4 regions of the Rahnella sp. RFA10(1/100) genome follow, and region 3 is predicted to be linked to each of the others. Evidence: predicted binding sites of a transcription regulator. Region 3 holds the regulator's gene; each other region holds the start of a gene.

Region 1 (3,193 bases), on a different contig from region 3:
TTACAAAACTAAGGCCAGCTTTGCTGGCCTTAGTCATTTTCAAAGATAGATCCCTGTCACAAAGTTCCGTAAAATACACATTTTGAAATACATTTTTTCCAACTGAAACATATTTAGTAATTTAGTAGCATTTTCGCTATGGATTAAGCTCACCACGGATGGAATAGTGCGTTCAGACACAGGAGACACCAAACTTTCGCGAATAGTTCCGTAAAGAATTATTTAAGGCAGTGGCAGGTGTCCAAATAAAACCAATGAGGGTAATAATAATGATGAAGCGCAATATTCTTGCAGTGGTAATCCCTGCTCTGTTAGTTGCTGGTGCAGCTAATGCAGCTGAGATCTATAACAAAGACGGCAACAAACTGGATCTGTACGGTAAAGTTGACGCCCGTCACACCTTCTCTGACAATGCTGGCGACGATGGCGACCAGACCTATGTCCGTTTCGGCTTCAAAGGCGAAACTCAAATTACTGACCAACTGACCGGTTACGGCCAGTGGGAATACAACGTTCAGGCTAACCACGCAGAAAGCGCTGGCGACGAAGGTAACAAAACGCGTCTGGGCTTCGCAGGTCTGAAATTCGGTGATGCAGGTTCTTTCGACTACGGTCGTAACTACGGCGTAATCTACGACGTAATGTCCTACACCGACCAATTGCCAATCTATGGCGATGACACTATGTACCAGAACAACGACAACTTCATGATTGGTCGTGGTAATGGCATGGCAACTTACCGTAACAGCAACTTCTTCGGTCTGGTTGACGGCCTGAGCTTCGCAGTACAGTACCAGGGCAAAAACCAAAACGATCGTGATGGCCATGACTTTGCTGCTGATGGTACCGACTTGGGTGTTCCAGGAAGTGCAACTAAAGACCAGAATGGTGACGGTTGGGGTTCTTCGGTAGCTTATGCTATCGGCAACTCTGGCGTTAGCGTAAGTGGTGCTTACTTCTCATCTAACCGTACTAACTCTCAGAAACTTGATGGTAACGGTGACAAAGCTTCCGCATATGCATTGGGCGCGAAATATGACGCTAACAACCTGTACCTGGCAGCATTCTACGGTGAATCCGAGAACACCACCATCTATGGCGGAGACTTCAACCAAGTTGCTAACAAAACTCAAAACTTTGAAGTTGTAGCGCAATACCAGTTTGATTTCGGCCTGCGTCCTTCCATTGCTTACCTGCAGTCCAAAGGTAAAGATCTTAATGCGTTGGGTACTGGCTTTGCAGGCGGTGATGCTGACTTGGTTAAATACGTAGAAGTTGGTACTTACTACTACTTCAACAAAAACATGTCTACCTATGTTGACTACAAAATCAACCTGTTGGACGACAACAGCTATACCCGTACCGCTGGTGTTTCTACCGATGATGTTGTGGGTGTTGGTCTGCAATACCAGTTCTAATATCGCTTAACGATGCGCTTACGGGCGTAGCAAAGTGGATATCAAGGCAGAGCTTCGGCTCTGCCTTTTGCATTTGTGTATGTTTGAAAATATCGTTTTTCCACCCTCGCCCATAAATTATTTTAATCTCCCACGCCTTCTCACAACTCTGCTTTCTTTTTGCCGCAAACGGTTGGCAAACGGGGGCGCTGGCGTTACCCTGAAGCCCTCTTTCGTCATATCAGGCTATGGAATTTTCCGACATGTTTGAAAAAATCACTGCAGCACCTGCTGATCCTATTCTGGGTCTTACCGATCTTTTCCGCGCTGACGATCGCTCAGATAAAATAAATCTGGGGATTGGTGTTTATAAAGACGAAACAGGTAAAACGCCGGTTCTGGCCAGCGTGAAGAAAGCCGAACAATTTCTGTTGGAAAATGAATCTACTAAAACCTATCTGAGTATTGACGGGTTGCCTGATTTTGCACATTGCACACAGGAACTGCTGTTTGGCCAGGACAGCGCGATTATTGCTGATAAACGGGCACGTACCGCACAGACTCCGGGCGGCACTGGCGCTCTGCGTATCGCAGCAGATTTCATCGCTACGCAAACCAGCGCCAGGCGCGTGTGGGTAAGCAATCCAAGCTGGCCGAACCATAAAGGCGTGTTCTCTGCTTCAGGTCTGGAAGTCATGGAATACCACTACTATGATGCCGTCAATCACAGCCTTGATTTCGATGGCATGCTGAAAAGTCTGAGCGAAGCTAAAGCAGGCGACGTGGTACTGTTCCACGGTTGCTGCCACAACCCAACCGGTATCGATCCTACTCAGGAACAATGGGCACAACTGGCAGAATTGTCTGTGAGCAACGGCTGGTTACCGTTGTTCGATTTCGCTTATCAGGGTTTTGCAAAAGGCCTGGAAGAGGATGCGGCCGGTCTGCGTCTGTTCGTGGAAACACACAAGGAATTACTGGTCGCCAGCTCTTATTCGAAAAACTTCGGGTTATACAATGAACGCGTGGGTGCTTGTACATTAGTTGCGGCCGATGAAGAAACCGCCGATCGCGCCTTCAGTCAAATGAAATCGGTTATCCGTGCTAACTACTCCAACCCACCGTCACACGGTGCTGCGGTGGTAGCCACGATTTTGGGTAACGAAGCTTTGCGCACACTGTGGGAGCAGGAGCTGAGCGATATGCGTCTGCGTATTCATCGTATGCGTCAGCTGTTCGTCAGTACCTTGCAGGAAAAAGGCGCTCAGCAAGATTTCAGCTTTATTATCAATCAGAACGGGATGTTCTCTTTCAGCGGCCTGACCAAAGAGCAGGTATTGCGGTTACGCGATGAGTTCGGCGTGTATGCAGTCAACTCTGGCCGTATTAACGTTGCTGGCATTACACTCGAAAACATGGCACCGCTGTGTGAAGCCATCGTCGCGGTACTCTAAAAGATAAGTGGTGTTGCTCAATTAAAAAAGCCCGTCAGGTGGACTGACGGGCTTTTTGTTTTTGCTGATAAACAGCAAACGTCATCACCAGACCGGCATTTCATCCTGCAGGAACGGATTGGTTCTACGCTCATAACCAAAATCCGACATCGGGCCATGGCCGGGAATAAATACCATGTCATCGCCGAGCGGCAATAATTTCGTTTTGATGGAATGAATAAGCGCCTGATGGTCACCACGCGGGAAATCACTGCGGCCTACGCCACCTTTAAATATCACATCACCGGAAACGGCAATTCGCGCTTTATCATTGATGAAGACAATATGCCCCGGCGTATGGCC
Region 2 (3,193 bases), 120 kb from region 3:
CCGCCCGGCCTGAGTTGCAGCAAACTCCGTATATTTCTCTGTTCAAATCAAAAAAATAGTGCAGGTGACAGTGTCACTTGGGTTTTTCCTGGCCATTTCCGACATTTAGCAGATGTAATAAGAAGAGGTTCGGACTGGGAAAAACAGGCGGAAATCAGCATGCCGTACCTGCAGGGTATAATGCAAGTCTCACTACCCTTTTTTATTGATAATACAACGGGTTGTTGTTAGCGAAGGTTTTATTGCTGCTGGCTACCCGCCAGGGGGTATTTCCTGTGGTATGCAGGTCGAAAATTATACAACCTGAACATACCGCAGGAAAATCTCATTTTTGACCGAATCAGTCGCACTGAACCTTAATCGCCAGACCCCCGCGTGAGGTTTCCCGGTATTTGGAATTCATATCCTTACCGGTTTCATACATCGTCTCAATGACTTTATCCAGTGAAACTCTCGGCTCACTGGTACGGCGTAACGCCATTCTGGCAGCGTTAATGGCTTTTACTGACGCGATAGCATTGCGTTCTATGCAGGGCACCTGAACCTGTCCGGCAACCGGGTCACAGGTTAATCCCAGATTATGTTCCATACCAATTTCGGCCGCGACACACACCTGTTCCGGGCTGCCGCCCAACAATTCCGTCAGGCCTGCCGCCGCCATTGAACAGGCTACCCCGACTTCACCCTGACAGCCGACTTCTGCGCCTGAAATCGATGCGTTCATTTTATACAAGATACCGATAGCGCCGGAAGTCAGGAAATAGCGCAGATAAATGTCCGGACTGACCGACTGAATGAACTGGTCATAATACGCCAGCACCGCAGGCACAATGCCGCATGCGCCATTGGTTGGTGCCGTCACGACACGTCCGCCTGCCGCGTTTTCTTCGTTAACCGCGAGGGCAAACATATTCACCCAGTCGATCACGTTCATCGGATCACTGGAGAGTTTATCGTTAGACACCAGCATCCGGCGCAGGGCAGAAGCCCGACGCGGTACCCGCAGCGGGCCGGGCAGAACGCCTTCGGTGTTCAGGCCGCGATCAATACAGGCCTGCATGGTGTGCCAGATTTTCTCAAAATACTGCTCGATGTCCTGCTTACTGTGCTGCGCCAGCTCATTCTTCATCATCAGACCGGATAATGACAATCCGGTTTCTTTACATTTTGCCAGCATTTCACTGGCCGAATTAAAGCTGTAGGGCACGGTCACTTCATCCAGCACCGGCTGACCGAAATGCTCGTCATCCACGATAAAGCCGCCGCCGACTGAGTAATAGGTCTTGCTGTAAATCATTTTGTCGCCAGCAAAAGCGTGAATCTGCATGGCGTTTTCATGGCGTGGCAAATTCTCCCCGCGGAACACCATACCGGTATCGCGTGGGAAATCGACTTCATGGTGGGTTCCGCCCAGCGGCAGGCGCTCTCGTTGCTCAACGTCGCGGATAAAATGGGGAATGCCGTCGATGTCGACGGTATCTGGCTGGTTACCCGCCAGACCTAAAATAATGGCGATATCAGTGTGGTGGCCTTTACCGGTGAGTGACAAAGAACCAAAAACGTCCACGGCGACACGCGTAACGGCAGGCATCATGCCCTTTTCCAGCAGATCATCAGCGAACTGTTTCCCTGCTTTCATCGGGCCCAAAGTGTGGGAACTGGAAGGGCCAATCCCGACCTTGAACATGTCGAAAACGCTAATCACGTCGAATACTCCTGTAATAGATTGCGGCAGGGAACGGGATCCCTGGCTTCCATAAATGAAAAAACATCAGAGACTGTCTTTATGGACGGGTCTCTTATTCCTATGGATAGACTTATAGTTTAAAAGGGCTGAGAGGCAAAAGTTTCATTTTTCGCATGAAATAAACTTATTTGATGCAAAAGTGTGATCGAAATGTAATCAGCGGGCTCAGGCTTCAACCTGCCGGGCCAACTGACGAATGATTCCCGCCGTCAGTCCCCAGACAAATTGCTGCTGATACCAGGATAGATACACCCGGTGATGAATGCCTCGGCGGTGAATATCCAGAGGGTAATAACGTGTCAGATCAAACGCTTCCCGCAACGGCATTTCAAACAATTCGGCAACTTCATCTTCAGCCGGATGTAGCGGAACATCCACAGGCAGCAGTCCGATAACCGGTGTGACCTGGAAACCGCTGCTGCTGTCCTGCGGTGATAATGTTCCTAATACATAAACCTGTTCAGGCGGGATCGCGACCTCTTCATGTGCTTCACGTAATGCGGTCGCAATAATGGATGCATCGGTCGCATCTGCTGCACCCCCCGGAAACGCTACCTGACCGGGGTGTTTACGCAACTGATCGGCGCGGCGTGTCAGTAAAAGGGTGGGTTCCGGACGGCAGATAATCGGTATCAACACAGCAGCATGGCGGGTTCCGCGCAAGGCTGCAGCGGGCCTGCGCGGCGGCTGCAACTGAAAACGCAGAATGAAATCTTCCACAGCAGGTGAAAACGTCGGTAAGGGCGTGTGTTGTGCCTGCAGCGTCACGGCTGTATGTCTCCTAATTCGGGCAGAATACGGGCGATTTTATCAAAAGTTTCCTGATATTCCGCCTGTTCCTGACTGTCTGCGACGATCCCGCCGCCCGCCCAGCAGTAAATTTTACCCTGCGCGGTGAGCAGCGTGCGGATGGTAATGTTGCTGTCCATCGTGCCGCAGCAGCTCAGATACGCAATGCTGCCGCAATAGCCGTTGCGCCGTTGTGGTTCAAGTTCCTCAATGATTTCCATGGCGCGTACTTTGGGTGCACCGGTAATCGAGCCGCCGGGGAAACAGGCACGCAGCAAGGCGCTGGCGTGACAGGTTTCCGGCAAACGTGCGGTGACAGTGCTGACCAGATGGTGTACGGCGGGGAAGGGCTCGACTACGAACAGTTCCGGGACCCTTACACTGCCGGGTATCGCCACGCGACCAATATCATTACGCAGCAAATCGACAATCATCAGGTTTTCGGCGCGATCCTTTTCCGATGCGGCCAGCCGTTCTGCCTGCCGTGCATCCTCAGTCGGATCTGCGCAGCGGGGCATAGTACCTTTAATTGGCCGGGTCTGGATCTGCCCGTCTTTAAGCCAGATAAAACGCTCAGGTGAAAGGCAAAGAACGGCATTTTCCGCGAGACGCAGAAATGCGGAGAAAGGGGCACGGTTAGCCTGACTGAGGCGCAGG
Region 3 (3,193 bases):
GCGAAAAACAGTAAAAAAACGAAAACCGCGCCCGTCACAGAACAAAAAACTCAGGATAATAATTCGAAGAAGAAAGTGAAAAGCACCGAACTGGTTAAACGAAAGACCACGACGGAGAGAAGCGCCAAAACGCGGGCCGAAAGTAAAAAAGAAAAGACACTCAAGACCACGCGGGCCGAGAGCAAAACAGAGAGACATAGCAAAACCCGTACCCTCGCGAAAAACAGCACGGAAAAGGCCGGTAAAAAAGAAGCCTATGGCCGGCACCGTAAAGGTAAGAAATTCGAAGAAGACAGCAAACCGATTACGCTAAGTGCAACACATAAAAAACGCTATCAGCATGCTCAGCAAACGGCCATGACCAAACTGATGCACCAGGTAGGAAAACCGTATCGCTGGGGCGGAACCTCGCCGAATACCGGTTTTGATTGCAGCGGCTTAGTTTATTATGCTTACAAAGATTTGATCCGTATAAAAATGCCACGTACAGCGAATGAAATGTATCACCTGCGCGATGCCGCTCCGGTCAAACGCGGCGAACTTGAAAGCGGTGATCTGGTGTTCTTCAGAATCAATAACCGCGGCGCGGCAGACCATGTTGGGGTTTACGTTGGCAACGGCAAGTTTATTCAGTCTCCAAGAACGGGCGAAGACATTAAGATTACTTCTCTTGGCGATGATTACTGGCAAGACCACTATGTAGGCGCACGTCGGGTAATGACCCCTAAAACGATCCGATAATAAACAATTCGTTAAGTCTGAAGGTTCGCTAATCAGCCATTGAATAGCATTTAACGAAGCGTTTCTGCAGGGAAGAACATCGGCGGTAACGGTCACTGCGTAACATTGAAAAGGGCGACGCCTGTGACAGGCGTCGCCCTTTTTTATGGCGGATCACTTATTGAATCAGTTCATTATTGCAGTGAAGCTGAAAGCGATAATCATAAGCAAAGCGCATACCGTGGTGATCAACGATAATTTCAGGTTGCTGTCCATCAAACCCCCTTTCGGATCAAATTGTGGCATTTCTTAATACCACACTCATTGTGTGCCAACGCATTTTCTCATAATTAACCTTTAAAATCTTGTGTTGAATGACAATGCGTTCCTGAGAATTTTGCTTCCACTTTCCTGCATTATAAGAGAAAATTGTCGGTTAACACGTCTGTGTGCCGGTCGATTTCACCCGAGAGCATTTCGCGCCTCATTCTGAAGAATCCACCCAATGATTTCACTGCCCTTTGAGAAGCCAGCAGTTAAATCCTCGCAGGCAAACGATTAACATAATGCTAACGTGCTGAAGCACGTGAGTTCAGGAGTCATTGTTTACATGGCAACGATTAAAGATGTCGCAAAGCGCGCTGGCGTTTCCACTACAACCGTGTCGCACGTCATCAATAAAACACGTTTCGTCGCCGAAGAAACCAAAGAAGCGGTTCTCCTTGCAATCAAAGAGTTACATTACTCTCCGAGTGCTGTAGCCCGCAGTCTGAAGGTCAATAACACTAAAACCATCGGCCTGCTGGCCACCTCAAGCGAAGCGCCCTATTTTGCCGAAGTGATTGAAGCCGTGGAAAACAGCTGCTTCTCCAAAGGCTATACGCTGATTTTGTGTAACTCGCATAATAACCTGGAGAAACAACAGGCCTACCTGCAAATGCTGGCGCAAAAACGCGTCGACGGCTTGCTGGTGATGTGCGCGGAATACCCTGATGAATTGCTCAATATGCTCGAAGAGTACCGCTCGATTCCCATGGTGGTCATGGACTGGGGTGAAGCACGCAAGAACTTTACCGACAGCATTATCGATAACGCTTTCGAAGGTGGTTACATGGCCGGTCGTTATCTGATTGAACGCGGTCATCGTGATATTGGCGTGATCCCCGGGCAACTGGCGCGTAATACCGGCGGCGGCCGCTTCCAGGGTTTTGTGAAAGCACTGACTGAAGCCAATATTCCTCTTCGTGACGAATGGGTAGTTCAGGGTGATTTCGAACCAGAGTCTGGCTACCAGGCAATGCATAAGATTCTGATGCAGAAGCATCGTCCGACTGCCGTGTTTTGCGGCGGCGATGTGATGGCAATGGGTGCAATTTGTGCCGCAGACGAACTCGGCCTTCGCGTTCCTCAGGATATTTCCGTGATCGGGTACGACAATGTGCGTAACGCCCGTTACTTCTCCCCGGCGCTGACAACCGTGCATCAGCCGAAAGAACGTCTGGGTGAAATGGCCTTTACGATGTTACTGGACAGAATTGTCAGTAAGCGTGAAGAGTCCCAGACCATCGAAGTGCATCCGAAACTGGTCGAGCGCCGTTCAGTCGCCGACGGCCCGTACCGTGATTACCGTCGTTAACAAATCACAAACGCCTGCCTGTGCAGGCGTTTTTTCTAATCGCGCAGCCATTCCTGATTCATGGTGTCTGTATCGCCCATGTATTCCAACAGCCAGCTCAGTGAAGGTGAAGGATTGCTTTGATCCCACGTCAGGCAGCACGGGCTGTCAGGGAATATATTCTCCAGTGCCAGCACCTGTAATTTTCCCTGTTCAATCCACGGCATGACCCGGTGAACCGGCATCATACCCACGCACAATCCTTCAGTCAGGCATTCCAGCGCACAGGTCCAGTCCGGCACGACCAGACGCCGCTGGTTATCGAGCGTCCAGGTATCACGCTTCGGCAATGTCCGGGAAGTATCTTCCAGGCACAATGCCGGATAAGGTCGCAGTTGATCATCGTTCAGCGCACCGGATAGCTGCGCCAGCGGATGTTGCGGGCTGACGACACAATGCCAGTCCATAAATCCCATATCACGAAAACTGAAGCGCCCGCCAACCGGTATCGCGCGCGTAGCGCCGATCGCCACGTCTGCACGCCCGTCGACCAACGCATCCCAGACACCGTTAAACACTTCCGAGTGAATAATGAGTTCGGTATCTGCAAAATGGCGATAAAAATCGAGCACCAGACGCCGTGTCCGTGCGGGTTTGACAATCCGGTCGACCGCCACACGTAATTCGCCGCGCCAGCCGTTCGCCACCTGCTGACACTGCCGGCGGGTGGCTATCATTTTTTTTGTCATAACCCGTGCTTCATCGACAAAAACCTTTCCCGCTGGCGTCAGCACTACATCACGATGTCGACGTTCAAACAACGGCACGGCCAGCCATTGTTCAAGCTGGCGGACGGTG
Region 4 (3,193 bases), on a different contig from region 3:
GGAAGTTTCCGGGATCGGGATCACCACGTCGATATCCATGTCTTCCCATTCACGGGCAATTTTCGCGCCCAGCTTTTCACCCATACGTACACGGGCGCTGTAGACGGAAATTTTGTCGATGAAGGAATCCGGACGTGCAAAATAGACGTATTCGAACAGGCAAGGATTGTACTGCGGGTTCTCAGCACACATACGGGTGAACAGCTGACCTTTTTCAGTGATGTACACCGCTTCGCCCGGCGCAACGTCACGCAGGAACTCAAAGCCCAGCGTATCAAGTGCCACGCTCTCAGAGGCCACCATGTACTCATTACGACCATCTGCCAGCGTACGTTTACCAATCACCAGCGGACGAATGCCATGCGGGTCACGAAACGCCAGCATGCCATGACCGATGATCATCGCCACACAAGCGTAAGCACCGCGGATCTTCAGATTCACTGCAGCAACCGCAGCAAAAATGTTGTCAGCTTCCAGTGGATAGTGCTGGAAACGATCCAACTCACTCGCCAGGATATTCAGCAAAATCTCAGAATCGGAAGTGGTGTTCACATGACGGCGTTGGCCTTCGAACAGATTGCTTCGCAATTCATGAGCATTGGTCAGGTTACCGTTATGGGCAAGGGTGATGCCGAACGGAGAGTTGACGTAAAAAGGTTGAGCTTCTGAAGCGCTGGAACTGCCAGCCGTTGGGTAGCGCACATGGCCTATACCCATGTTGCCCTGTAAGCGTTGCATATGGCGGGCTTCGAAAACATCCTTCACCAGGCCATTGGCTTTACGTAAACGGAAGTTATTATTCGCGTCGATGGTGGTGATGCCTGCGGCATCCTGACCACGGTGTTGTAACACCGTTAACGCGTCATAAATCGACTGGTTTACCGGCATGAAACCGGCGATACCGACAATACCGCACATGTTGTCTTTTCCTCTTCAGCGCTGCCAGAACTAAATATGTTTTGGCAAGAAACTCGACGTGCTCTGCAGGTAGTCAAAGAACCACCTGATGATATAACTGAATTGTGGGATCAACTGGGATTGTTTCCAGTCTTCACTTTGCGAAAAACCGGTAAAAGTATCGAGGAAGAACAGCATCGCGGAAACGATTAACACCCCACGCAGTGCGCCGAAGCACACACCTAACACCCTGTCAGTGCCGGACAACCCGGTTCTTTCAACCAGTGAACCAATCACATAGTTGACAATTGCACCTACGATCAACGTCGCGATGAACAAGATGGCAATTGCGATCCCGTTTCGAACTAATTCATCTTCGAAACGTGTGAAGTAGATGGCGAGGTAAGGGTAATAATGGCTGGCAACAAAAAAGGCGCAAGCCCAGGTTACCAGCGATAAAGCCTCACGGACAAAGCCACGGATTAAACTGACTAAAGCAGAAAATCCGATAACCGCAATAATGACGTAATCAATCCAGACCATTAACTATTCCAGTATCTAATCCAGTCACATCTGCCCCGGCATCCCGTTCGCGGCGAATTCTAACAGAAAAAGAAAACGTTTGCGTAGGGGAAATCAGCCGGTCAGACAAATTAATAATAGCGATTAAAAAAACCTCAATCGCAGCATAAACCTATAAAAAAACCAACCAGAGGATCTTATAGAAAAAGGGCACCAATCGCTTGTGCCCTCCGTGGTATTTTGTATGTATTTATCAACTCCCCCTTCGCAGGAGGAGGTGCAAAGTCAGTGAGCAGAATAGGCGCGAACCTGCCCGCCTAATCCACTCAGCTGTTGCAGTTGCGGAAGTGAAGCCTCAAGCTTCTGCTTCGACGCATCCGGCCCGACGTACAGGCGCGTAATCTGCCCCTGTACCGGCGTTGACGGAACCGTATAAGCGCGGAAACCAGACAAACGCAGATTCGCCACAATCTCATTGGCTTTAGCAGCATTTTTCAGTGCGCCAAGCTGCACCACGTAGGACTGCCCTGCCGGCGCTTTTTCTTCCGGCGCAGGCTTCGGCTGTTCTGCCGGTTTTGGCTGTTCAGCCACGGCCTTCGGCTGCTCGACCGGTTTTGGTTGCTCGACGACCTTCGGTTTCACCGTTGGCTTCGCTTCCACCATCGGTTTAGGTTCGATGACTTTAGGTTTCTGCGCCGCAGGTTTTACCGGTGCAGTCTGCACCGTTTTTTTCTGCTCAGGCAATGTGGTGACCGGCGGTGCTTCTATCGTGGTATTGCCCGGTGCAACATTGCCCTTATTCGCGGCATTCGTGTTATTCGCCGAACCTTCCGACTCCTGCGCAGCACCGTTCATCGCCTGATCCGCACCTTCCGGTGGCTGAGCCGGCAAAGATTGCGTGACCGGTGGCACCGAGTCCTGTTCCTCAACATCACCCGGTTTTGGCACCAATGGAATAGACGCAAATTCGTCTTCATAATGCTTTTTCTTGCCGTCGAGTAAACCGGGCAAAATAATGACGCCCAGCGCCACCAGAATGACCGTCCCGACCAGACGATTTTGAAACTTACTTGCCACTGGTTTTCCCCGTGTCTATAGCATCCATTACGTGAGCTACGGTATGGAACGAGCCGCAGACAATCACAATATCCTGAGGAGCAGCCTCCTGCATAGCCTGTTTCCAGGCAGACTCCACATCGTCAAACTGGTGCGCCTGCGGCAGGTGTGCCGTCAGCTCTTCAACACTGGCCCCGCGCGGACCTTCCAGCGGCGCGCAATACCATTCGTCCACCTGAGGCGACAGGCAAGCCAGCGTACCGGCAATATCTTTGTCTTTCAACATTCCGACGACAGCACGCACTTTACCGCCATTTCGCGGCTGTTCCGCCAGACGTCCGGCCAGATACGCCGCCGCATGCGGGTTGTGCGCGACATCCAGGATCAGACGAGGTGATTCACTCACCGTCTGGAAACGTCCCGGCAAGGCCGCACGTTGTAAACCAGTGCGCAACGCGGCTTCAGGAATATCCAGAGTGGAATAATGCAGCGCGGCCAGCGCGGTCGCGGCGTTGGCGAGCGGCACATTCGGCAACGGTAAACCTTCCAGCACGTTAACCTCATGGCCTTCTTCCAGTGCTGCCCAGCGCCAGTGACCGGCATCCGCAGAAAAATGCCAGTTCACCTCACGGCGGTATAAATCCGCGTGTTTTTCCTGCGCAACGGCAGCAATAGATTGCGGCATATCCGGTTCACCGACCACGGCCGGTTTACCGGC

What was found. Region 3 encodes PurR, which represses purine synthesis genes. Its sites were predicted from a motif close to CANGCAAACGTTTGCNTG; they were not measured.
Region 1: a site for PurR is predicted at 1,580-1,597, ahead of ETV65_RS08815 (amino acid aminotransferase). Genes of this name have one in related genera too.
Region 2: a site for PurR is predicted at 1,733-1,750, ahead of ETV65_RS04880 (L-serine ammonia-lyase). Genes of this name have one in related genera too.
Region 4: a site for PurR is predicted at 1,509-1,526, ahead of cvpA (colicin V production protein). Genes of this name have one in related genera too.

Annotation. Positions count from the first base shown of each region.
Region 1 is NZ_SEWR01000002.1:476,902-480,094, reverse strand. It holds gene ompC (porin OmpC) at 270-1,418, shown strand; gene ETV65_RS08815 (amino acid aminotransferase) at 1,661-2,851, shown strand; gene ETV65_RS08810 (MBL fold metallo-hydrolase) at 2,936-3,193, opposite strand, start outside.
Region 2 is NZ_SEWR01000001.1:1,092,354-1,095,546, reverse strand. It holds gene ETV65_RS04880 (L-serine ammonia-lyase) at 341-1,705, opposite strand; gene ETV65_RS04875 (CoA pyrophosphatase) at 1,913-2,515, opposite strand; gene pabB (aminodeoxychorismate synthase component 1) at 2,512-3,193, opposite strand, start outside.
Region 3 is NZ_SEWR01000001.1:973,709-976,901, forward strand. It holds gene ETV65_RS04290 (C40 family peptidase) at 1-741, shown strand, start outside; gene purR (HTH-type transcriptional repressor PurR) at 1,331-2,356, shown strand; gene punR (DNA-binding transcriptional activator PunR) at 2,392-3,193, opposite strand, start outside.
Region 4 is NZ_SEWR01000002.1:178,921-182,113, reverse strand. It holds gene purF (amidophosphoribosyltransferase) at 1-918, opposite strand, end outside; gene cvpA (colicin V production protein) at 949-1,440, opposite strand; gene dedD (cell division protein DedD) at 1,705-2,496, opposite strand; gene folC (bifunctional tetrahydrofolate synthase/dihydrofolate synthase) at 2,486-3,193, opposite strand, start outside.